DNA from 2 places in the Polaromonas sp. P1_E3 genome. Region 2 is predicted to be linked to the other one. Evidence: riboswitches for the same ligand, from Rfam matches in the RefSeq annotation. Region 2 holds a riboswitch; the other holds the start of a gene.

Region 1 (9,092 bases), on a different contig from region 2:
CGCGCCGCTGGGTTTGCCGGCCACGGTCGAGGGTTATGCCGCGCTGGTGCTGGCAGTGGCGGCTCTCGGCGCCTGGCTGCGTTGGGGCTCGGTGCGCCAAGCAAAATGTGCTCACCCCTGCTGACGCTCACTTTGTGTAGCGTCCCCTCCCCTTGCAGGGGACGAAGCCTGCGGCCCGGCAAAGCCGGTTCCGCGGCTTCTGCTTGATGAACCCAACCTATCCGCGTGGAGGGCCGGGTTAATCCAGCAGCGCGCGGACCACTTCCGTAAAACCTGCGCCGCGCTCACCCCGCGTGACATAGCGCGGCAGGCTTGTCAGCTGCGGCACAAAGCGCGCAATGTTGGCCACGCCCACGCTGTTGGCAAAAGTCTTGAACATCAGCTGGTCGTTGGTCGAATCGCCCACATAGACCCATTGGTTCATCTCGGCATCCAGGTCGCGCTGCCAGAGCTGGCGAACAATCCAGCGCGCGCCTTCCAGCTTGTTATGCCCGCCATACCAGCCGTTGATGTGAATGCTGCTCACGGTGGCGTGCATGCCCTCGCTTTTCATGAGCGCCACGACGGCGGCGATTTGCGCGTCGCTGAGCTGCGTGAACTCGCTGTGATCGATGGCGATGTCGGTCTCGCGGCCCGGTGAATCGGTGGCGCGGGTCACACCCGGCATTTTACGTTCGATGCGCGCCAGCACCGCCTGCATGCGCGCGAAGTTCGCAGCGCGTGTCGCGGGATCCTGTTGGTATATTTTTGATAGCTGCTTGCGCCCGCCCTGTGCGGCCTGCGGGCCTTTTTCCTGCTCAGGCAGCAGCGCCACCGCGCCGTTCTCTGCCACGATGGCATCGACCGGCCAGCTCGCCGCGAAGGGTTCGCTCCAGCCGACAGGCCGTCCGGTGATGGCCACAACCTTGAAGCCGGCAGCTTTTAAGTCACCCAAAGCCTCCAGTGCGTCAGGCGTGATTTCACCCTCTGTGGTCAATGTGTCGTCGATATCGGTAAAGACGCCGGTGATGAGTTGACGTTCTGTAACAGGCCAGCGCTGGAGTTCTTGCATGGTGAAATTTTCGCATGGTGGATGGCCCCCACGGTCGTTCGCTTCGCGTAACTCCCTGCCCGCCGAGGGGGCCGCCCGCCTGTGGCCCGGCAAAGCCGGTTCCGCGGCCCATGCTGGGTTGAAGATACAGGGCGTAACCAACGGGAATACCAGTGGGGGCCGCGGGTCCGGCTTCGCCGGCCCTAGGCGCCGCCCCCTAGAGGGGGGAACGGACTACACGAAGTGAGTTCGGGCGGGGGTGGGTATAATCTGTTTTCCTGAGGAGCGTTGCAAGCCACATCACGTGGACCAGGCTCAGGACTTCATTGCAACCACGCTCACCCGCATGTGCTTTCAAGCCGGGTGAATGACTGAATTCTCCCTTCCCCTGAAAGCCGTGCCCGTGGCGATTTTGCCCAGCTGACGTTTGATATTTGGAGAACCGTATGAGCGCTGTCCTGAAACCTTCCACCGACTACACCATTGCCGATATTTCGCTTGCAGCCTGGGGCCGCAAGGAACTGAACATCGCGCAAACCGAAATGCCCGGCCTGATGGCCATCCGCGAAGAATTCGCGAAGGCGCAGCCGCTGAAGGGCGCGCGCATCACCGGCTCGCTGCACATGACGATCCAGACCGGCGTGCTGATCGAAACCCTGCAAGCCCTGGGCGCCGAAGTGCGCTGGGCTTCGTGCAACATCTTCTCGACGCAAGACCACGCCGCTGCTGCGATTGCCGCCGCCGGCACGCCGGTGTTCGCCATCAAGGGCGAAACCCTGGCCGACTACTGGGACTACACGCACAAGATCTTCGAATTCAACGGCGCCAAGGGCACGCCTGAAGAAGGCCCCAACATGATCCTGGWCGACGGCGGCGACGCGACGCTGCTGATGCACCTGGGCACCAAGGCAGAGAAAGACGCCAGCCTGATCTCCAAGCCCGGCAGCGAAGAAGAAATCTGCCTCTTCAATTCGATCAAGGCCAAGCTGGCGCAAGACCCTACCTGGTACAGCCGCCGCCTGAAAAACATCATCGGCGTGACCGAAGAAACCACCACCGGTGTGCTGCGCCTGAATGAAATGTCGGCCAAGGGCACGCTGGCCCTGCGCGCCATCAACGTGAACGATTCCGTGACCAAGAGCAAGTTCGACAACCTCTACGGCTGCCGCGAATCCCTGGTTGACGCCATCAAGCGCGCCACCGACGTGATGGTCGCCGGCAAGGTCGCACTCGTGGCCGGTTACGGCGACGTGGGCAAGGGCTCCGCACAGGCTCTGCGCGCACTGAGCGCCCAGGTGTGGGTGACCGAGATCGACCCGATCAACGCCCTGCAGGCCGCGATGGAAGGCTACAAGGTCGTGACCATGGAATACGCTGCCGACAAGGCCGACATCTTTGTGTCCGCCACCGGCAACAAGAACGTCATCACGTATGAACACATGGCCGCCATGAAAGACCAGGCCATCGTCTGCAACATCGGCCACTTCGACAACGAAATTGACGTTGCTGCGCTCGAGAAGTGCAAGTGGGAAGAGATCAAGCCGCAAGTCGACCACGTGATCTTCCCGGACGGCAAGCGCATCATCCTGCTGGCCAAGGGCCGCCTCGTCAACCTCGGCTGTGGCACGGGCCACCCGAGCTTCGTCATGTCGTCGAGCTTTGCGAACCAGACGATCGCCCAGATCGAGCTGTTCACCAAAAAAGACGCTTACGAAGTGGGCAAGGTTTATGTGCTGCCCAAGCACCTCGACGAAAAGGTCGCGCGTTTGCACCTCAAGAAGGTCGGCGCTGTGCTGACTGAATTGAGCGACGAGCAGGCGGCTTACATCGGCGTGAGCAAAGCCGGCCCATACAAGGCCAACACTTACCGCTATTAAGCTTCCTGGCTACTGCGCGACCCGATAGCGGCGTTGCGGGTCCCGATCAGGCAATCCTCGTGCACATCAAGTGCACTCCGGTTGCCTGACGCCCGCGCCTTGCTCTCGGGCCGCTCACTACGCCCTTGAGGCTGTTGCTGGAATACCGGAACACTATATGCGCGCTGACCTATTCCTCGTCGAACACGGCCATGCCGCCACGCGCTCTCAAGCCCAGCGCCTGATTGCGTCGGGGGTGCAATGGCGCCCTGAAGCCGACGCAGCCTGGAAGAAGGTCGCCAAAAATGGCGACGAGATTCCGCCTGGCGCCGAGCTGCAGTTGCTGGACACCACCGAAGCGAAATACATCTCGCGCGGCGGGCTCAAGCTCGAAGGCGCGCTGAAAGCCACGGGCCTGAAGGTGGACGGCTTGCGCTGCCTTGACGTGGGCCAATCCACTGGCGGTTTTACCGATTGCCTGTTGCAGCATGGCGCCGTGCAGGTGGTGGGCGTCGATGTGGGCCACGGCCAGCTGCACGCCAGCCTGCGTGAAGACCCGCGTGTGGTGTGCGTCGAGGGCTTGAATGCCCGTTCCATGACCGCCGCCGACCTGGTGGCCGGCCATGCGGGCGACAGCGGCATGGATTTTTCCGATGACTTCGATGGCGATGAGGATGACGCTGACCTGGATGAAGCGAGCCCGGTAACAGAAGCCAACTTCGACTTCCTGACCGGCGACCTGTCTTTCATTTCGCTCACGCTGGTGTTGCCTGCGGTGGTTCGCCTGCTCAAGCCCCGAGGCGATTTGCTCATGCTGGTGAAGCCGCAGTTTGAACTGCAGCCCGGCCAGATCGGCAAAGGCGGCATCGTGCGCGACCCTGCGCATTTTGAATTTGTGGAAAAGCGCTTGCGCGATGCGTGCGCGGCGCTGGGGCTGGAAGTGAAAGCCTGGCTGGCGTCGCCGATTGAAGGCGGCGACGGCAACCGCGAATTTTTTATCCAGGCGGTCAAGGGCCAGCACGTGGACGGCGAAGACCAGCCGCTGCCGGCCGCGCCGCAGCGCAAGGTTGCCAAGCGCGTGCCCCGCAGCGAACTGCGCGCCGCCCGCGCGCCGCACGAAGACTCCGAACTTGCGCATGCCGGCCAGCCTGGCCCTGCGCGAGGCAAACGGCGTGACAAAAATACCGATGCCGGTGAGTGACGGCCCACAACGGCGAACCACGGCAAATAACAACGAGTGAGATCCGAGATGAACCTGCCCCTCAGCTTTGAATTCTTTCCGCCCAAGACGCCTGAAGGCGCTGAAAAGCTCCGCGCGACGCGCCAGGCCTTGTATGCGCACAAGCCCGAGTTCTGCTCGGTCACTTTCGGCGCCGGCGGCTCCACGCAGGACGGCACCTTTGGCACGGTGAGCGAGATCCTGGCCGAAGGCGTGTCCGCTGCCTGCCATTTCTCATGCGTGGGCGCCACCAAGGCCACCGTGCGCCAGCAGCTCACCACCTTGCAGATCATGGGTGTGAAACGCCTGGTGGCCCTGCGCGGTGACCTTCCCAGCGGCTACGGCGCGGGCGGTGAGTTTCATTACGCCAGCGACCTGGTGGCGTTTATCCGCGCCGAAACCGGCGACGCCTTCCATATTGAAGTGGCCGCTTATCCCGAGATACATCCCCAGGCCAGATCGGCCGATGCCGACCTGCAGGCCTTTGTGCAAAAGGTCAAGGCCGGCGCCAACTCGGCGATCACGCAATACTTCTTCAATGCTGACGCCTACTACCGTTTTGTCGACGACGCGCAGGCCCTGGGTGTGGACGTGCCCATCGTGCCAGGCATCATGCCGATCACCAGCTCCACGCAACTCATGCGGTTTTCCGATGCCTGCGGTGCCGAGATTCCGCGCTGGATCCGCCTGCGCCTGCAGGGCTTTGGCGACGACACCGCGTCGATCAAGAGCTTCGGCCTTGATGTGATCAGCGGTTTGTGCGAGCAGTTGTACGCAGCCGGCGTGCCCGGCATTCATTTCTACACGATGAACCAGGCCGCGGCGACGACGGAAATCATCGGGCGGCTGCAGCGCGCCTGAGGCTGCCATCCATGCAGCAGGGTGCCCGCCGGTCTGCCGTCACCCTCAGTGCTGCGGTGCTGCTGGCCTTGCTGGCCGCGTGCACCACGCCGCCACCAAACAAACCCTCCACCGCGCCGGGCACTGGTGCTGCTGCACCGGCGCCGCGTCCTTCACGGCCCGCCACCGATGCATCACCCGCGACCGGTGAGATGGCCGACGAGGTGCCGCCTTCCGCCGCTGCACCCAGGCCATCGCTGCTTGCCGGCGAAGTGCCCCGCGAATTCCAGCGCGGCCAGGCGTCCTGGTATGGCCCGCGTTTTAACGGCCGGCGCACCGCCAGCGGAGAACGCTTTGACATGCAGGAGTTCACTGCTGCGCACCGCACGCTGCCTTTTGGCACCATGGTGCGTGTCCACAGCCTGGTCAACGGCCGTGATGTCGATGTGCGCATCACCGACCGCGGGCCCTACAGCGGCAACCGCATCATCGACCTGAGCCGTGCCGCGGCGGAAGAGCTTGGCATGCTGGGCATGGGGCTGAAAGAAGTTGTGCTGCTGGTGCCGGAGTCCACGCCGGAGGTCGCGACAACGCCTGCGCCTGCGGCCCGGAAGCGCCCGCCTCCAAGGCGGCGCCCAGCGGCACCGCGTACGCCGCGCTGAATCGCCCCGCTGGCGAGGCGCGCCCGCTCAGTTCACAAAAGTCACGTCGTCCCTGGCTTGGGGTGGGATCTTGATGGCCAGCGCCTTCACAGGCCCGCTGGTCACCAGCGTGCCGCCGTGGGCCGTGCCTTTGGGAATGATGATCAGCGTGCCCGGCTTGAACTCCTTGCGCTCGCCGCCCAGCCACATGGCGCCGCTGCCTTCAATGATGTACTGGATCTCGTCGGTTTTCGGGTGAATGTGTTTGGCCACGTTGCCGGACTGAATGCCGATGGTGGCGTTGTCGGTGATGACCAGGCCCCTGGCGTTCATTTCAGGATTGGGGGTGGTGGGAATGTCGCCGTGCTTGAGCGCCGCGAGGTCAATCATCGCCGGCGCCAGGGGCACGGCCTGCGCATGCGCATCGGGCAGGGCGTGCTGGGCCAGCGGTGACAACGCAATTCCGGCCACAAAGGCAACGGTGACGGAAAAGCCGAGGACGGTGGTGGTATGGCGCATGGAATCCTTTTTTGGGGTGTTGTGTAGGGGCGGGCCAGTATGCCCATGTTGCGCCGGGCTTGCCAATAGCGCTGACCCGAACCGGCAACCAGCCTTTGCGTCGCGCAAGTCCTGCATCGGCTTGGAGGCGAGTCTGGTGTTAAAAATAGTCATGAAACTGCTCGGGAAACAGCGTCGGGTCGCCCTGAACGTTCTGAACCCGCTTGGGACCCTGCCTGGCGGCTTTTATGTATGAAATTGGCCTTTAGCCCAACGGGGATGAGCGCAAGCAGCTATTAATTCGATAGCATCTCGACGATCTACGCGATGCCCGCGTTGTCACCGCGGGCGTTGAGTCAGGTCAAGGTTCGCCCGCTTCATCCGGCTTCACCCGGCTCGACGCAGGGTCAATCCAGTCGCCAGCGCAAATCGTTTCAATTTATTAGAATTTCAGTAATTCCTGAAAATTCAATAAACCAAAGAAGCCGGCCATGAACCTTGCCCCCCTGACCCAGCGTTTTGTCCTCCATTTCGGTGAAATGGGTAGCCGTTGGGGCATTAACCGGACGGTTGGGCAGATTTATGCCTTGCTGTATGTCTCGCCGCGTGCCCTGAATGCCGATGAAATCGGCGAGGCGCTGGCGTTTTCGCGGTCCAACGTCAGTATGGGGCTGAAGGAATTGCAGTCGTGGAACCTGGTGCGGCTGCAGCATCTGCCGAATGACAGGCGCGAATATTTCAGTGCGCCGGAAGACGTCTGGGCGATCTTTCGCACGCTGGCCGAGGAACGCCGCAAACGTGAAATTGACCCGACGCTGTCGATGCTGCGCGATGCGCTGATGGAACACCCGGCCAATCAGGACGATATTCACGCCCAGGCGCGCATGAAGCAGATGCACGATTTGATCGAGCTGATGACGGGCTGGCTGGCTGACGTGCAGAAGATGGACTCGGCCACGCTGATGAGCCTGATGAAGATGGGTGCCAAGGTGCAGAAGCTGCTGGAGGTGAAAGACAAGGTCGCCAGCAGCATGAAGGCCGGTTTGACAGGCCGCGGCGCCTCCCCCAAAGTGGCGGTACAGCCAGCAGAACCTGCCGGGCCTGCGGCATTGCCGGCAAGCCCTTCCGATGACGACAACAGGAGTTGATGATGGACGGTTTAGACGCATTCCTGCTGGCCCGCATCCAGTTCGCGGCCAACATCACCTTCCACATCCTGTTTCCCACCATCAGCATTTCGCTGGGCTGGGTGCTGCTGTACTTCAAGCTGCGCTTCGTGAAAACCAAAGCGCAGTACTGGATGGACGCCTACCAGTTCTGGGTGAAAATTTTCGCGCTGACGTTTGCCCTCGGCGTGGTCAGCGGCATCACCATGAGCTTTCAGTTCGGCACCAACTGGCCGGGCTACATGCAGAAGGTCGGCAACATCGCCGGGCCGCTGCTGGCCTACGAAGTGCTCACCGCCTTCTTCCTGGAGGCCACCATGCTGGGCGTGATGCTGTTCGCGCGTGAACGCGTGAGTGAGACCATGCACACCATCGCCACGCTGCTGGTGGCGGGCGGCACCACGCTGTCCGCGTTCTGGATCCTGGCGCTCAACTCCTGGATGCAGACGCCGGCGGGTTTTGAAATGATCAACGGGCAGGCGCATGTGACGAGCTGGTTCCAGGTGATCTTCAACCCGTCCTTTCCTTACCGCCTTACGCACATGCTGCTGGCGTCGGGGCTGACGGTGTCTTTTCTGGTGGCGGGCGTGTCGGCCTACCGCTGGCTGCGCAATGACCGCGGCGCCGAGGTGATCGCGGGGCTGAAAACCGGCATCTACCTCGCCGCCATGCTGATCCCGCTGCAGATCATCGCGGGCGACCTGCACGGCCTCAACACCATGGAGCACCAGCCGGCCAAGCTGGCGGCGATGGAGGGCATCTGGGAAACACAAAAAGGCGTGCCCGCGGTGCTGTTTGCGCTGCCCGACCAGGCCAGCCGCTCCAACCATTACGAAATCGGCATTCCCAAGCTGGCATCGCTCTACCTCACACACAGCCTGGACGGCGAGGTCAAGGGCCTGAACGAGTTCGAGGGCAAGCACCCGCCTGTGGCGCCGGTGTTCTGGGCCTTTCGCATCATGGTGGGTGTCGGCATGCTGATGTTGCTGGTCAGCTGGGCCAGCGTGCTTCGGCTCGCACCCTGGAAGAAAGACCCATCCCGGGAACTGACGGTGTGGCACGCACGGCTGCTGGTCGCCATGACGTTTGCCGGCTGGATCGCGCTGGTCGCCGGCTGGTACGTGACGGAGATCGGGCGCCAGCCCTGGCTGGTGACGGGCGTTCTGACGGCGGCTGATGCCGCGTCGAAAGTGCCGGCGCCGCGCATCGCCCTGACGCTGACGCTGTACCTGGTGTTGTACCTGGCGCTGATCGCCGCGTATATCTCCGTGGTGTTTTACCTGGCGCGCCACCGCACGCATGCCGACAAGCCTTTCGGCGCCGGCATGGAAGACACGCTCAACCCGGTGAACTACCCTAACCCGGACGCCAACCGCAACGTCAAACCCGCTGGAGAAACCCATGCTTGAACTTGCCCCCGACCTGACCCAGGCTGCCGGCTGGATGCCCATCGTGTTTCTGGTCGTCATGGGCCTGGCCATGCTGGCCTATGTGATCCTGGACGGTTATGACCTCGGCGTTGGCGTGCTGATGCACCGCGCCAGCGAGGAAGACAAGGACACCATGATTGCCAGCATCGGCCCCTTCTGGGATGCCAATGAAACCTGGCTGGTGCTGGGCGTGGGCATTCTGCTGACCGTGTTCCCATTGGCGCACGGTGTGATTTTGGGTGCGCTGTACCTGCCGGTGGCGATGATGCTGATCGGGCTGACCCTGCGCGGCGTGGCGTTCGACTTTCGCGTCAAGGCACGCGCTGCGCTCAAGCCGCTGTGGAACCGCGCGTTCTTTGCGGGTTCGCTGATCGCCAGCTGGTCCCAGGGCTACATGCTCGGCTCGCTGATC
Region 2 (16,607 bases):
ACTGCCGGCCATCCTGGAACAACGCATTGCCATCCTTGACGGCGCCATGGGCACCATGATCCAGCGCTTCAAGCTCAATGAGGCCCAGTACCGGGGTGAGCGCTTCAAGGACTTCCACAAGGACGTGAAGGGCAACAACGAGTTGCTGAGCCTGACGCGTCCCGACGTGATCCAGGACATCCATGAGGGTTACCTGGCAGCGGGCGCCGACATGATTGAAACCAATACCTTCGGTGCGACCACGGTGGCCCAGGCCGACTACGACATGGCCGACCTGGCGATCGAGATGAATTACGAGTCGGCCCGCATCGCGCGCGCTGCCTGCGACAAGTTTTCGACGCCCGACAAACCGCGTTTTGTGGTCGGTGCCCTCGGCCCCACACCCAAGACAGCCAGCATCAGCCCCGACGTGAACGATCCGGGCGCGCGCAACACCAGCTTTGAAGAACTGCGCAAGGCGTATTACGAGCAGACCGAAGCGCTGGTCAAGGGCGGCAGTGACGTGCTGCTGGTCGAGACCATCTTCGACACGCTTAACGCCAAGGCGGCGCTGTTCGCCATCGACGAATATTTCGACAACTCCGGCGAGCGCCTGCCCCTGATCATCAGCGGCACCGTGACGGACGCCTCTGGGCGCATCCTGAGCGGCCAGACGGTGACGGCCTTCTGGCACAGCGTGCGCCATGCCGCACCGCTGGCGATCGGCCTGAACTGCGCACTGGGTGCCACCCTGATGCGCCCTTACATCCAGGAGCTGGCCCGCGTGGCCGGCGACACCTTCATCAGCTGCTACCCCAATGCCGGGCTGCCCAATCCCATGAGCGACACCGGTTTTGACGAGACCCCTGATGTGACTTCACGCCTGCTGCGCGAGTTTGCCGAGGAAGGCCTTGTCAATATCGTGGGCGGTTGCTGCGGCACCACGCCGGACCATATCGGCGCCATCGCCCACGCGGTGGCGCCGGTCGCCAGCCGCTCCCTGCAGCGCGGCGCTTTCTACAAGGAAGCTGCCTGAGGGCAGCGCTGCCGGCGTCACCCTCGTGGCGCCCGCCGGCTGCTGAAGAAGCCGGCTCCCTCCTTGTCCTGTAATCAATAAGTATGCATATCAATGGCATCTCTGAGGGCGCCCCTTGAATGTCATATTTAGCGGCTATAGTCAGGCCCCTTTGCCAGGCCGGCTCTGATGCCGGTGTAGCGCTATGCAACGCTGACGGCCTGGCTAAAACAAAGCAACACAACAACGCAACACAACAAACTAAGGAAATCATGAAGGTGGGTTTATTCATCAAGGCCGCAGCGGCATTCACGTTGGCAATGGCGGCTTTCGCGGGCCATGCGCAACTGTCGTCCCAAAAACCGGTGACGATCGTCGTTCCCTATCCGGCCGGCGGCCCCCTGGACAATGCCGCACGCATCCTGGCCGAGAAGCTGCGCCCCTTGCTCAAGACTGAAGTCACGGTTGACAACCGGCCGGGATCCGGCGGCAACGTGGGTGCCGCCTTCGTCGCCAAGGCGCCTGCAGACGGGCACACGCTCGTGATGGGCGCGGTGGCCACGCATGCCATCAACCCCTGGCTCTACCCGAACATGCCCTATGACGCATTGAAGGATTTCACGCCCATCACGTTGGTGGCGCGCGTGCCGAACGTGCTGGTCATGAACGCCGAAACGGCCAAACGCCTGAAAATCAAGGACACCAAGGACCTGATCGCGTACGCACGCAAGAACCCCGGCCGGCTGAACTATGCCTCCGGCGGCAACGGGAGCGCCGGCCACCTCGCAGGTGAGCTGTTCAAAAGCCTGGCCAAGATCAGCGTGGTGCACCTGCCTTCAAGCGGCTCTGCCCAGGCGCAGGCTGGCCTGCTGTCCGGCCAGACCGACCTGATGTTTGACAACCTGGCATCCGCCAGCGCCAACATCAAGTCCGGCAAGCTGGTCGCCTTCGGCGTGACGACCATCAACCGCTCCAGCAGTTTCACGGAAATCCCCACCATCAATGACGTGTTGCCTGGCTTTCACATCAGCACCTGGTTTGGTATTTTTGGCCCCGCCAACCTTCCGAAAGCCACGGCGGACCAGCTTCAGCGTGCCTTTGCTGATGCGCTCAATACCCCCGATACTGCGGAAAAGTTCGCCCGCATGAGCGCGACGCCCAGTCCCATGAGCTCTGCCGACTTTGCCTATATGGTGATGAAGGAGCACGCCGACTATGGGCGCCTGATCAAGGTCGCCAAAATCAAGCTCGACTAAAACCTGGAAAGGGCGCCGGTTCCCGGCGCCTTTTCGGGTTTTGCCGGTAAATCAGCCCGGCATCAGCCGGTCGATCTCCTGCTGCATGGCTTGCACCAGCTGGCTGTACATCCTGAGTTTCTCACTGGTATCGCGCAGCCGTTCGGCGATGCGCAGCGAGACGGCAAACATCAGTTTGGCCGCGGTGACGGGTTCCTTTTCCCCCATTTTTTCGAGCGCTGCGCGCGACAGCACGGCGCAGCTCACGTCGCTGCTGGCGGTGCATGAGGCCAGCCGTGCCTGGCCGTCGACCAGGCCCATCTCGCCGATCAGGCTGCCGGGACCCAGTACCGTGATGGTGACCGGCGTGCGGCGGCTGACCACAATGCTTTCGACCGTGACTTCGCCTTCGAGCAGCAGCACCATATAACCGGTATCGCTCTTGTCGCCTTCGCGGATGAAGGTCGTTCCCTCGGCAATCCTGCGCGGCATCATGTAGCTGACGACGGTAAAAGCCTCTTCAAGGGTGAGCTGCATCAGGGCCGTGGGCGCAATCAACAGCCTGGCGGCGAGTTCGGCCGTGCTGGAGCCTTCAATGGCCCGCATGCGGTCTTTGGGACGCATGGACTCGGGCGCATCGGGCGTTCCCTTCTGTTTTCTACCGAACAGGTTTTCAAGCATGGTGGCTCCCGCTATCCCTTGGACTTTGCTGGTATCTCTGGCCATTGGCGCCAGGATATGGCGCGGGCCGCGTTCAGCCCTTAAAATGATGGTAACCCAAGGAGCGTTGCAGCGAACACAAGCGTTCGTCAGGCTTGGGTTACAGGACGGCTTTTGACGGCCCCTGAAGCAACGACGCTCACCTTTGCCTCAAGGTGAGTCCGTGTCTGAAACTGAATCTTTATCCTTTGTTCCTCCCATGAAGCTGTCCGGCCTGGAGCCGGTCGCCATTGGCGCGGGTACGCTGTTCGTCAACATCGGCGAGCGCACCAACGTCACCGGATCCAAGGCGTTTGCCCGCATGATTCTGAATGGTGAATATGAACAGGCTCTGGCCGTGGCCCGCCAGCAGGTCGAAAACGGCGCCCAGATCATCGACATCAACATGGACGAGGCCATGCTGGACAGCCAGGCCGCCATGGTGCGTTTCCTGAACCTGATCGCCAGCGAGCCAGACATCGCCCGCGTACCCATCATGATCGACAGCTCCAAGTGGAGCGTCATCGAAGCCGGCCTGCGCTGTATCCAGGGCAAGGGCATCGTCAATTCGATCTCGATGAAAGAGGGCCTGGAGCCCTTCAAGCAGCAGGCCAAGCTGCTCAAGCGCTATGGCGCGGCGGCCGTGGTGATGGCCTTCGATGAAAAAGGCCAGGCCGACACCTACGAGCGCAAGGTCGAAATCTGCGAGCGCGCCTACCGCGTACTGGTCGACGAACTGGATTTCCCGCCTGAGGACATCATCTTTGACCCCAACATCTTTGCGATTGCCACCGGCATCGAAGAGCACAACAACTACGCGGTCGACTTCATCAACGCCACACGCTGGATCAAGCAGAACCTGCCCGGCGCCAAGGTCTCGGGCGGCGTGTCCAACGTGTCCTTCAGCTTTCGCGGCAACGACCCGGTGCGCGAAGCCATCCACACGGTGTTCCTGTACCACGCGATCCAGGCCGGCATGGACATGGGTATCGTCAACGCGGGAATGGTCGGTGTCTACGACGACCTTGACCCGGTGCTGCGCGAGCGTGTTGAAGACGTGGTGCTGAACCGCACCCCGGTCTACAAGCCTGGCGAGCCTGAACTCACGCCCAGCGAGCGCCTGATTGAAGTGGCCGAAACCGCAAAAAGCGGCGCCAGGGACGACAGCAAGAAAAACGAATGGCGCGCATTGCCGGTGCGTCAGCGTCTGTCGCATGCACTGGTGCATGGCATGAACGAGCACATCGTGACCGACACCGAAGAGGTGTATCAGGAAATCCTGGCCGAAGGCGGCAGGCCGCTGCACGTCATCGAAGGCCCGCTGATGGACGGCATGAATGTCGTCGGCGACCTGTTTGGCCAGGGCAAGATGTTTTTGCCCCAGGTGGTCAAAAGCGCCCGCGTGATGAAGCAGGCCGTGGCGCATTTGCTGCCCTACATCGAGGCCGAAAAGCTGCTGCTCGAAGCCGCAGGCGGCGACGTCAAGACCAAGGGCAAGATCATCATCGCCACCGTCAAGGGTGATGTGCACGACATCGGCAAGAACATCGTGACCGTGGTCCTGCAGTGCAACAACTTTGAAGTCGTCAACATGGGCGTGATGGTGCCCTGCCATGAAATATTGGCGCGCGCCAAGGTCGAGGGCGCCGACATCGTCGGCCTCTCAGGCCTCATTACCCCCAGCCTGGAAGAAATGCAGTACGTGGCGGCCGAGATGCAAAAGGACGACCACTTCCGCATCAGGAAGATTCCGCTCCTCATTGGCGGCGCTACCACCAGCCGCGTGCACACGGCCGTCAAGATTTCGCCGCACTACGAAGGGCCGGTGGTTTACGTGCCCGACGCGTCCCGCAGCGTGAGCGTGGCGCAGAGCCTGCTGTCCGACCAGGCCGCCAAATACATCGATGAGCTCTACACCGACTATGACAAGGTGCGTACCCAGCACGCCAACAAAAAGCAGGTGCCGATGTGGCCGCTGGCCAAGGCGCGTGCCAACGCTACGTCCATCGATTGGGCCCACTACACACCGCCCGTGCCGAAATTCATCGGCCGGCGCGTCTTCAAGAACTTCGACCTGGCCGAGCTCGCGCAGTTCATCGACTGGGGCCCTTTCTTCCAGACCTGGGACCTGGCCGGGCCCTTCCCGGCGATCCTGAAAGACGAGGTGGTGGGCACCGAGGCCGTGCGTGTGTATGCCGACGCCCAGCGCATGCTCAAGCGCCTGATCGAAGGCCGCTGGCTCACCGCCAACGGCGTGATGGCCCTTTATCCCGCCAACAGCGTGGGCGACGACATTGAGATTTACACGGACGAATCGCGCAGTGAAGTCGCCATGACCTGGTATGGCCTGCGCCAGCAGACCGAAAAAACCGCAATCGACGGCGTGATGCGCCCGAGCCGCTGCTTGGCTGATTTTGTGGCGCCAAAAATACTTGCTCCTGAATTGATGGCTGGTGGCGCCCGCCCTGCGGGTGCTGCAGGCCAAAAAGACCAGAATCTCCCGGACTACATCGGCGTCTTCGCCGTGACCGCCGGCATAGGCGCCGAGAAAAAGGAAAAGTACTTCCTCGACGACCATGACGACTACTCATCTATCATGCTCAAGGCGCTGGCCGACCGCCTGGCCGAGGCCTTTGCCGAATGCCTCCACCAGCGGGTACGCAAGGATTTGTGGGGCTACGCGCCCGCCGAGTCCCTGGACAGCGAGGCGTTGATCGCCGAAAAATACCAAGGCATACGCCCCGCGCCCGGCTACCCGGCCTGTCCGGACCATAGCGTCAAGAAAGAGATGTTCGAGCTGCTCAAGGCCGAAGAAATCGGCATGGCCCTGACTGAAAGCCTGGCCATGACGCCGGCCGCCAGCGTCAGCGGCTTTTACCTGAGCCACCCCGAGAGCACCTATTTCAATGTGGGCAAGATCGGCGACGACCAGCTGCAGGACCTGGCCAAGCGGCGCGGCCTCAAGGCCGAAGCGTTGCAACGCCTGCTGGCGCCCAATCTCTGAAAGCCGGCTCACGGCCGGCGCAGGCCGTGAGCAGTTCAGGGCCACCGTGGCAATTCGCGTTTACGGCGACTTTGCCGGAGAATCACCTTCGTTTACATAAATACACAGCTGGCTGCCGGAGCGTGTTTACCTTCTCGGCATGGGAAACGTTGAGCAACTATTAGATGGATTCCCGTTCGCGGGGCCTATTAGATTTCACAGAGGGAATTGCCATGAACACATCCAATGAAACACTCCAGCCGGGCCAGCAGGCCTCCTCGGCCAGCAAGCCCCTGTGGGCGGCGGTCGGCATCCTGGGCGTCGCCGTCCTGGCGATGGGCGGCACCATGATTTACCAGATGCGCAACCCGGTCACTGCGGCTCCCGTGGCGCTTGCAGCGCCGCAAGCCGTACCGCAGGCGCCGCCGCCGATGGCAGCAGCCAGCAATGCGGCGGACGACCTCGCTGAAAAGCCGGTTGCCGCACCCGCGAAACCCGCACCTGTGCCGACCAGGAAGGTGGTCAAACCCACGCCAAAACCTGCACCCGCCCCGAGTTATGCGGGTATTTCGCCCGCCCCGGCCCCTTACCCTGCACCGGTCGCTGTGGCACCGGCGCCTGTGTGCCATGTCTGCGGTGCGGTGGAATCAGTCACGCCGGTGGAGCGCTCCACCAAACCGGCCGGCCCTGGTGTTGGCGCTGTGGCGGGTGGCGTGCTGGGCGCCGTGCTGGGTAACCAGGTCGGCCATGGCGGAGGGCGCACGGCAGCGACCATTTTGGGCGCGGTGGGCGGCGGTTTCGCCGGCAATGCCATCGAAGGGCATGTGCGCAAGGAGACGGTGTATCAGGTCGGCGTGCGCATGGAAGACGGTTCACACCGTATGGTGGAAGTTGCCCATGCTCCCAGTGTTGGCAGCCGCGTAACGGTGGAGGGTTCGACCTTGCGGACCCAGGACGGCGCCAGTTACAGCCCCCGGCCTGCGCCGGCACCGGTGACCATGCAGCAGCAACCACCCGACTACAGCAACCGCTGATCCGGGGGACGGCCCGCAGCGCGGGCCTCGCAGGCCAGCTGACGCGGCGTCGATAGGGCCGGCTTCATCTTTGATCTGCCACCGGGAGAACCCTGCGCGTAACGCCTGCCCTCGGGTTGTGCGGGGCTTGGCGCTATGATGGCCCCGCCCATCACAAGGAGAATCGCATGCGCCGTTTTTTCGTGGCCGTGCTGGCGCTTGCCGGGAGCCTGCCTGCCTTTGCGGCAGGACCCCAGCCTGGACTCGACACGCTCGAATTCGCGGGCGCGCACGACCAGAACACCCCCGTACTGCTGAGCGCCTCGGTGCGCCCCGTACCTTTTCGCGGTGCCGATGGACGTGTGCACATCGACTACGAACTGCAGGTCACCAATGCGCGGGCGGTGTCTCTAAAGCTGGTGTCGCTGGAAGTATTGGATGGTGTTTCCGGCAAAGTTCTGGCCACCATTGCCGGGCCGGATGTCGCCGGCACATTTTCACTGCTGGGTGGTGCCGCCGGTGACAGCATAGGCCCGGCACAGGCCGGTTTTTTCTGGATTGACGTGGCGCTCGAGGCCGGCCAGGCCCTGCCCAAAACCCTTTCGCATCGCGTGGTGACCTCTTCGCCCGAGGGCAAGCTGGCGGCGGCAGTCAAATCGGCGAGCGATGGTCCTGTCCAGACGACTCAAACCGGGGGCGCAGTGGCCGTCAGCACCCGGCCCGCCTTGCTGATCGGCCCGCCGCTTGAAGGCCCAGGCTGGATTGCATTCAATGGCTGCTGCAAAGAGGTGCCGCACCGCCGCGCCGGCATTCCCGTCAACGGCGTCCTCTACGTCAGCCAGCGCTTTGCCATTGACTGGGTCAGGATTGATGCGAACTCCCATCAAAGCAACGGCGACAGCAGCAAGAACGAAAACTGGCCCACCTATGGGCAAAAGGCCATTGCCGTGGCGGACGCCAAAGTGGTTTCCGTGCTCGACGGCTTGCCCGAACGGGTGCCCAACGCCTTGCCATCCGATACCACCATGCAGAACGTGACAGGCAACCATGTCATCCTGGACCTCGGACGCGGCTATTACGCCTTTTACGCGCACCTGCAGCCAGGCTCGCTGAAGGTGCGCGCGGGCGATCGCGTCAAGCGCGGCCAGGTGCTGGCATTGCTGGGCAATTCCGGCAACACCACGGCGCCACACCTGCACTTTCACGTGTCGGACGGCATGGGCCCGTTGTCATCACAGGGCCTGCCCTACGTCATTGACGGTTTCGTCGCCAGGGGTGTTGCCACGGATGTGAGCGAGCAAGGCAAGGTCGCGTGGACTGCTTTGCCACAGCAGCAAGCGGTGCAGCGGGCCACCTTGCCCATGAATAGCTACCTGGTTGATTTCCCCTCATTGAGATAACCCCGGGGGGCGGCGAGCTGCGCGTTCCCTTGCCGGGCGCATGACCCCGGCGGCTACGGACCAACATGTTCAGACTGGCACTAACTCTTTTTGGCGGCGATGCGCTCGTGAAGCGCTGGAAGATTTTTCTTGCAGCAGGCCTCTTCGCAGTGCTGCTTGGCGCCGTGGTGCTGATCGACCTGGTCGATGGCGTGGCGGATATGGCCGGCTGGGTGTTCGGCGCGGTGTTGCTGCTGCAGGGCCTGGTTGAATTGGTGATCGGTGCCACCCACACGCGCGCGCGTCGGCGCTTTGAAATGCTGCGCGGCGCGGCCATGGTGGTGTTTGCCTGCCTTCTGCTGGATTTCCCCTGGGACAATTCAATTGCGGCAGGCGTGCTTTTTGCCGCGGCTTTTACCTTCAACGGGCTGGTCCGCATCGCGTCCAGCCTTCTGATCCGGTATCCGAACTGGCGCATGTCGCACATCATCGGCTGGGGCTATCTCGTCATGGCCCTGCTGCTCGCGACGGACTGGCCCCTGCCGTCCGCGATGAACGTATCGTTCTGCAGCGGCCTTGCATTGATGGCGGGCGGCTACGTGGTGATGCGCGGGGCATGGCGTCTGCAACGTCTGCCGCCGGGCTCGCGGCTCGCGGCCATTGAGCTCTATCAAAGAAAAAGGGAGATGGGCACCAACACACCGCGGCCCGGCCCTTCTGCAGGCGTCGGTGCATTCGCCGAACAAATGGTGGTTCACATCTGGACTGCCGTGGATCAAAGTGAAGGGCGCATCCGGCTGCCGCTGGTCGACCGTTACATCGCGGCCCTTTCCCGCAAAGGCAGTGTGACCACCGGCCATGTCGCGCTGGAATGCGGGCCGCAGCTCTACATCAGCCACCATCCCCGCGTACGCCTGAGCATCACGCAGCGCAACCTGGTGGACCAGGTGCGCGCCACACAAAGCAATGACCATCCGGGCATGTGGCTTCCCTCCTATGAGCAGGAAGCCGGTGCGACGCGCCCCTCGACCTTTCGCATCCGCTTTCGCCTGTTCAACCGCGGCCACCTGCAGTCTTTCTGGGAAGCTTACCGTCAGGACGACACCTATAACCTGACGCATCGCAACTGCTCGGTGGTGGTGACCGAGGCCATTGACGCCGCGATGGAAGGCGTGTTCGCCGACAAACCTTTCTGGCGAACCCTGCTGCGCCTGGCCCTTCACCCCGACATGTGGCTGGCTGGAAGCATTCGGGTGCGTGCCGAATCCATTGCCTGGACGCCGGGCCTGGCGCTGGATTACGCCGGCGCGATCCGGCGCATCACCCATCCGCATCAGGATCTGAGAGTCCACCTTGCCCGCTGGTGGAAAGCACGGCGGCCCCAGCGCCAGCACACGGGAAAAACTCCTTGAAGCCAGGCGGGAAAGCAGGGCTTTCCACGAGGGGGCTGCAGACTCAAGAAGACGGTTGGTGGTTGCTCCGAATTTCCGTGGTTCAGTACCGGGTTATTGCCAGACGGCTTGCGTCGTCAGTGTGCTGCCTTGAGCGCGCGGCGATATTGCACGGCTTCTGCCACGTGGGTGACCTGTACAGTTTCGGCCCCTGCAAGGTCGGCAATCGTCCTGGCCACTTTCAGGCAGCGATGGATGCTGCGGCCTGACCAGCCCAGCCGCGCTGCCGCGGTGTTCAGGAATTTCGCGGACGCGTCATCGAGCCGGCATTGCGCGTCAATGGACTGGCCTTCCAGCGCCTGATTGGCCGCGCCCTGCCGTGCCATGGCTCGGTCACGTGCGGCGGCAACCCGCGTTCTGATAGCGGCAGTGGCTTCGCCCGGCGGCGCATTGACCAGCTCATCGGCTGCAAGCGCACCCACCTCCACGTGCAGGTCGATACGGTCCAGCAGTGGGCCGCTGAGTTTGCCCTGGTAACGCGACACCTGGTCGGGCGAGCAGCGGCAAGCCCGCAAGCTCGATCCCAGGTAGCCGCAGGGGCAGGGGTTCATCGCCGCGACCAACTGGAAGCGCGCCGGAAATTCGGCACGCTGGGCTGCCCGTGAAATGGTGATGGTGCCGGACTCCAGCGGTTCGCGCAGGGCTTCCAGCGCCGCCCGGGGAAATTCAGGAAGTTCATCCAGGAACAAGACGCCACGGTGCGCCAGGGAAATTTCACCGGGCCGGGGTGGAGAGCCGCCACCAACAAGCGCAACAGCGCTTGCCGTATGGTGCGGCGCGCACGTGGGGCGTATGGCCCATTTGTCCAGCGTGAACCGGCCGCCCAATGACGCCACCGCCGCGCTTTCCAGTGCTTCTTCAGTGGTCATGGCCGGCAGGAGGCCTGCAAAGCGCTGCGCCAGCATGGATTTTCCGGAGCCCGGAGCGCCCACCATCAACAGGCTGTGTCCGCCGGTCGCGGCGATCTCAAGGGCGCGGCGGGCGGCTGCCTGGCCCTTGACGTCCGCGAGGTCCGGGTACGGCGACTGGGCCGAGGGCACGGTCGGCTGGACGCGAGACCATCCGTCTCCTGCTTCAACCGCGAGGTCGCCCGGCAGAAATTGCCTCACCACATCCAGCAAGTGGTGCGCCTGAAAGATTTCGGCGCCTGGCACCAGTGCTGCCTCCTGGGCGCTGGCATTGGGCAAGACCAGCTTGGGCAGTTTCCCGGCCGCAAGCCGCTCGGGGCGTGCCAGGGCCAGGCTCATGGCAAGCGCTCCGCGGATGGGCCGCAGTTCGCCGCCAAGCGACAACTCGCCGGCGAACTCGTAACCCTCCAGCTTGCGCGCGTCGATCTGGCCGCTGGCGGCCAGAATGCCCAGCGCGATGGGCAGGTCGAAGCGGCCCGAATCCTTGGGAAGGTCGGCCGGCGCCAGGTTCACGGTAATGCGTTTGTTGGCCGGGAAGTCCAGCCCGGCATTCTGGATGGCTGAGCGCACACGCTCACGCGCTTCCTTGACTTCCGTTTCCGCAAGTCCGACCAGCGTAAAGCTGGGCAACCCATTGGCAAGATGCACTTCCACCTGCACGGGCCTTGCTTCCAGGCCCAACAAGGCGCGGCTATGCACTAAAGACAAGCTCATTCCAGATTTCCTCCCTCGGGGCGGTGTCATGACTGAACCCGGGGCCATCCCCGGTTTCAGGCGCACCAGCCTTCACGAGAGGCAAGTATCGCCCAGCCGACCGCCGGCCCGCGGAATTGGCGGAGAGGTATGACCCGCCGGGGTAAAGGAGCGGTGCACTTTGGCCCCCAACCCGCGCGGCGTGTCATCCCCAAAACCGGCATTGCAGAGCTTGCCATGCACTAAAGACAGGCTTGGTGCGGCTTTTTTACTTCATGCTCCAAAATCGTGCATTTAATCGCACTTAATTGGTGCGGCAGGGTTGGCCAGGTCCGCAGCGGCCCGCTCGAAGTTTGAAGGAAGACCCGCCGCCCATGTAAAGCGTCTTTGGCACGTTACCTGCTAAGAAGTTCGCTCAAGTTGCCAGCCTTCGGAGCTTTTACGGAAGCTCTGATCCGCAATGACTCGTACAAAAGCCCTGTAATCCGGCTGAGGTGGTGCTTGACGATGCTGCTTCCCTATTCATCCCTGGAGGAAACCTGAAAATGAAACTCGTAACGGCCATCATTAAACCGTTCAAGCTGGACGAAGTGCGTGAAGCGCTTTCCGGTATTGGCGTGCAAGGCATTACTGTGACTGAAGTCAAAGGCTTCGGTCGCCAGAAAGGCCATACCGAGCTATACCGTGGTGCAGAGTATGTTGTCGATTTCCTGCCCAAGGTCAAGATCGAAGCAGCAGTCTCCGACGAGCTGGTGGACCGCGTGATTGAAGCGGTTGAGGGCGCTGCCCGCACCGGCAAGATCGGTGACGGCAAGGTTTTTGTTTACAACCTCGAGCAGGTCGTGCGCATCCGTACCGGTGAAACCGGCAAGGAAGCGCTGTAAGGCTCACCCCAACGAAGAGAACACAGACATGAAAAAACTACTTGCCTCCCTGGTATTGGGATTGAGCCTGCTGACGACCGGCGCCGTGATGGCGCAGGCCCCGGCCGCTGCACCTGCGGCCTCCGCAGAAGCCAAACCTGCTGAAGCCGCTGCTTCCGCTGCCGCGCCTGCCGCAGCAGCGGAAGCACCCGCCGCTGCTGCCGCGGCCTCCGCACCGGCTGCTGCCGCCGCGCCTGCGCCTGTTCCCAACAAAGGCGACACCGCCTGGATGATGGTTTCCACGCTGCTGGTCATCATGATGACCGTGCCCGGCCTGGCGCTGTTCTACGGTGGCCTGGTCCGCAGCAAGAACATGCTGTCCGTCCTGATGCAGGTCATGGTCACCTTCTCGATGATCGTCGTGCTGTGGTTCATCTACGGTTACAGCCTGGCCTTCACTGAAGGCAACCGCTTCTTCGGCGGCTTCGACCGGCTCTTCATGAAGGGCATCTGGGACAACGTCGCGGGCACCTTTGCCAATGGCGCGACCTTCAGCAAGGGTGTCGTGATCCCCGAGATCGTGTTCGCCGCCTTCCAGGCCACGTTCGCAGGCATCACCTGCGCGCTGATCGTCGGCGCCTTCGCCGAACGCATCAAGTTCTCCGCAGTGCTGCTGTTCATGGCAATCTGGTTCACCTTCAGCTACGCCCCTATCGCCCACATGGTCTGGTTCTGGATGGGCCCTGACGCCTACACGGGCAAGGAAGTGGTTGACGCCATGAACGGCAAGGCGGGCTACCTCTGGCAAATGGGCGCCCTGGACTTCGCAGGCGGCACCGTGGTGCACATCAATGCCGCCGTCGCTGGACTGGTGGGCGCTTACTGCATCGGCAAGCGCGTCGGCTACGGCAAGGAAGCCATGGCCCCTCACAGCCTCACCTTGACCATGGTCGGTGCCGCATTGCTGTGGGTGGGCTGGTTCGGCTTCAACGCCGGCTCCGCTCTGGAAGCCAACGGCTTTGCAGCCCTGGCCTTCATCAACACGCTGGGTGCAACCGCTGCCGCTGTGCTGGCATGGTGCGTCGGTGAAGCGCTGATGCGCGGCAAGGCTTCCATGCTGGGCGCTGCATCCGGTGCTGTCGCCGGCCTGGTGGCCATCACGCCCGCAGCCGGCAACGTCGGCATCGGCGGTGGCCTCATCATCGGCCTCATCGCCGGCTTCGCCTGCCTCTGGGGTGTGAACGGCCTGAAGAAGCTGCTGGGCGCTGATGATTCGCTCGACGTGTTCGGCGTGCATGGCGTGGGCGGTATCCTGGGCGCGCTGCTCACCGGCGTCTTCAATTCGCCAAACCTGGGTGGCCCAAGCTCCGTCGCCGACTGGACTACGGTTGCCATGCTGGCACCTGATGCGTATTCCATCGCTGCTCAGGTCTGGATCCAGGCCAAAGCCGTGCTGATCACCATCATCTGGTCCGGTGTAGTTTCCTTCATCGCCTACAAGGTGGTTGACCTCACAATCGGTCTGCGCGTCAGCGAAGAAGACGAGCGCGAAGGCCTGGACATCACCTCGCACGGTGAGACCGCCTACAACCGCTAATTCATAGTCAGACGAATTCGGGCTGCTCCAGGGCAGCTCCCTGATTGAGTATCTCCTTTGGATGTTCAGCCCGCCGGCGCAAGTCGGTGGGCTGTTTTTTTTTGGCGCGTGCCTTGTGGGCGTTGCATGATCGCCCGGATCGGGCTGCGGTGGCCCCTGCCGGTGCTAACCTTGGGTCCCTGTCCACTTTTCAGCCTTTCAAGGAACGCCGCATGACATGGCAAACCGTTGTTGCACAACCCAGTGAACTGGGTGAATCGCCGTTCTGGCATCCCGACGAGCAAATGCTGTATTGGGTTGACATTCCAGGCCGGCAGATTCACCGCTGCAACGTCTTTATGGGAACGGTACAAAGCTGGCCCATGCCGTCGGAACCCGGCAGCATCGCGCCGGCCCGTACACAGGGGCAGGGCAGTGGCCTGGTGATCGCATTGCGCGACGGCATTTACCGTGCGCGAGAGTGGGGCGCCGAGCTCCAGCAACTCATGCCTGCCCGCCATGACACCGCCACGACGCGGTTCAACGACGGCAAGGCCGATCCGCGCGGCCGCTTCTGGGCCGGCACCATGTACGAACCGCGGGACAAGTCCGTGGCCGAGCTTTTTTCCATTGACTGCCGCAACAGCCTTGTGCCTGCGGTGGAGCGCAAGGCCGGTGGCGCCATCATCGCCAATGGCCTGGCTTGGTCGCCGGACACCGCAACGGTGTACTGGACGGACACACCCACGCACACCACCCATGCCTGGGACTGGGATGCCGACAGCAACGCCATGGCGAACCGACGCGTTTTCCATCAATGGCCGGGCAAGCCCGCCGGCTGGCAATTCGGCATGCCCGGCTACGGTGGCCGCCCTGACGGCGCCGCGGTAGACATCCAGGGCAACTACTGGGTGGCCATGTTTGAAGGTGCGCGCCTTCTCAAGCTCTCCCCGGCGGGAGAACTGCTGGCTGAAATTGCCGTGCCTGCGCAGTGCCCCACCATGCCCTGTTTTGGCGGTGACGACCTGCAAACGCTGTATGTCACCACGGCGCGCTACAACCGGCCGCCTGCCGAGTTGCAGGCTTATCCCGAGTCCGGTTGCGTGTTTTCGATGCGGGTGGATGTGCCCGGCTTGCCGGTCAACTTTTTCGAGGATTGAGCTTCGCCTCTGAAAAAACCGAACAGGCGGCATGCAAAAAGATCAACTCCCCAGGCGATATACCCACGTACCATCCCAGCCATGCCTTCAGACACCGATGATGTGATGGACGCCCTGGCCGAACGGGTGCGTATTGCCGCTGCCGCCGGCACGCCGCTGCGTATCCGCGGCGGCGGCACCAAGGACTTTTACGGCCAATCACTGGAAGGTGACATCCTCGATATGACCCCGTACGCGGGCGTCATCAGCTACGAACCCAGCGAACTGGTGGTGACTGCGCGCGCCGGTACCTCGCTGGCCGAACTCGAGGCCATGCTGGCGGCCCAAGGCCAGTGCCTGCCCTTTGAGCCTCCGCACTTTGGCGCCCCCGGGCCAGCGACCGTAGGCGGCATGGTTGCCAGCGGCCTGAGCGGGCCGGCGCGCGCCAGCGTGGGTGCCGTGCGCGATTACGTGCTGGGGCTCAAGCTCATCAACGGGCGCGGCGAGTTGCTCACGTTTGGCGGGCAGGTCATGAAAAATGTGGCGGGCTATGACGTCTCCCGGCTGATGGCCGGGGCTCTCGGCACACTGGGCGTGCTGACTGAAGTCAGCCTCAAGGTGCTGCCAATGGCCCCTGCCGAGGCGACCTTGCGCTTTGAATGCAGCCAGGCACAGGCACTCGACCGGCTGAACGCCTGGGGCGGCCGGCCTTTGCCGCTCAATGCGAGTTGCTGGTCCGAAGAAGCCGGTATCGGTACGCTCTACCTGCGATTGCGCGGCGCCGCCGCCGCCGTCGAAGCCGCCTGCAAGGTGCTGGGCGGTGACAAGCAAGGCAGCACCGAAGCTGCCGGCCATTGGCAGGCCTGCCGCAACCAGCGGCACCCGTGGTTCACGGCACGCCAGGCCGACCAGGACTTGTGGCGGCTGTCCTTGCCGCAAACGGCGCCAGTTCCGAACTTGCCCGATTCGCCGCTGGTGGAATGGCACGGTGCCCAGCGATGGGTGCGGGCGGGCGCGGGGCAAGCACAGGCACTGCGTGCGGCCGCGGCACAGGCCGGCGGGCATGCTACTCTTTTTATAGCTGGTGGCGCAGACCCAGCGGGCGCTACAGCCCGATTTGATGCCTTAAAACCGCCGCTGGACCGGATCCACCGGGAACTCAAGCGCGAGTTCGATCCCGCCGGTATCCTGAACCGTGGCCGCATGGCGGCAGGCTGGTAGCCCATGCGCCGCCTGCGCCATCTCACCGGGCAGCACCGCACGCCCACCATCAACCGCCTGCTCGGCGGGGTGCTTGCGTTCAATGCCGGGGCTGTCAACGCCGGGGGCTTTCTGCTGGTCAGCATGTACACCTCCCACATGACGGGGTTCGTTTCCATCGTGGCGGACAACCTCATCCTCGGCAACCTGACGCTGGTGCTGGGTGCGGTGGGCGCCTTGCTGGCCTTCACCCTGGGTGCGGCTGTGACGGCCGTGCTGGTCAACTGGGCACGCCACCGGCACCTTCGCAGTGAGTTCGCCCTGCCGTTGTTGCTCGAGTCCGTCCTTTTGCTGGTCTTCGGCCTGCTGGGCGCAACGCTGAACCGGCAGACGCCGTTTGCCGTACCCCTGACCGTGCTGGTGCTGGCCTTCACCATGGGGCTGCAGAACGCGCTGGTCAGCAAGATCTCGTCC

The links. A riboswitch is a leader RNA that binds a small molecule or an ion and turns the genes downstream of it on or off. The one in region 2 is predicted to bind S-adenosylhomocysteine.
Region 1: linked by a shared signal. The riboswitch ahead of ahcY (adenosylhomocysteinase) and the one ahead of metH (methionine synthase) in region 2 are both predicted to bind S-adenosylhomocysteine.

What each region holds. Positions count from the first base shown of each region.
Region 1 covers NZ_JBFUBD010000044.1:785-9,876, forward strand. Annotated here, with positions in the region: partial or broken gene AC1D0Z_RS08425 (PucC family protein) at 1-124, shown strand, start outside; gene AC1D0Z_RS08430 (HAD-IIB family hydrolase) at 239-1,051, opposite strand; S-adenosyl-L-homocysteine riboswitch at 1,305-1,377, shown strand; gene ahcY (adenosylhomocysteinase) at 1,477-2,907, shown strand; gene AC1D0Z_RS08440 (TlyA family RNA methyltransferase) at 3,065-4,087, shown strand; gene metF (methylenetetrahydrofolate reductase [NAD(P)H]) at 4,136-4,966, shown strand; gene AC1D0Z_RS08450 (septal ring lytic transglycosylase RlpA family protein) at 4,978-5,607, shown strand; gene AC1D0Z_RS08455 (cupin domain-containing protein) at 5,635-6,105, opposite strand; gene AC1D0Z_RS08460 (GbsR/MarR family transcriptional regulator) at 6,576-7,232, shown strand; gene AC1D0Z_RS08465 (cytochrome ubiquinol oxidase subunit I) at 7,235-8,659, shown strand; gene AC1D0Z_RS08470 (cytochrome d ubiquinol oxidase subunit II) at 8,652-9,092, shown strand, end outside.
Region 2 covers NZ_JBFUBD010000001.1:16,112-32,718, forward strand. Annotated here, with positions in the region: gene AC1D0Z_RS00075 (homocysteine S-methyltransferase family protein) at 1-1,015, shown strand, start outside; gene AC1D0Z_RS00080 (Bug family tripartite tricarboxylate transporter substrate binding protein) at 1,267-2,250, shown strand; gene AC1D0Z_RS00085 (cyclic nucleotide-binding domain-containing protein) at 2,302-2,910, opposite strand; S-adenosyl-L-homocysteine riboswitch at 3,003-3,097, shown strand; gene metH (methionine synthase) at 3,149-5,932, shown strand; gene AC1D0Z_RS00095 (glycine zipper 2TM domain-containing protein) at 6,145-6,945, shown strand; gene AC1D0Z_RS00100 (peptidoglycan DD-metalloendopeptidase family protein) at 7,113-8,324, shown strand; gene AC1D0Z_RS00105 (HdeD family acid-resistance protein) at 8,390-9,715, shown strand; gene AC1D0Z_RS00110 (YifB family Mg chelatase-like AAA ATPase) at 9,832-11,376, opposite strand; gene glnK (P-II family nitrogen regulator) at 11,901-12,239, shown strand; gene AC1D0Z_RS00120 (ammonium transporter) at 12,268-13,815, shown strand; gene AC1D0Z_RS00125 (SMP-30/gluconolactonase/LRE family protein) at 14,028-14,954, shown strand; gene glcE (glycolate oxidase subunit GlcE) at 15,027-16,154, shown strand; gene AC1D0Z_RS00135 (YoaK family protein) at 16,158-16,607, shown strand, end outside.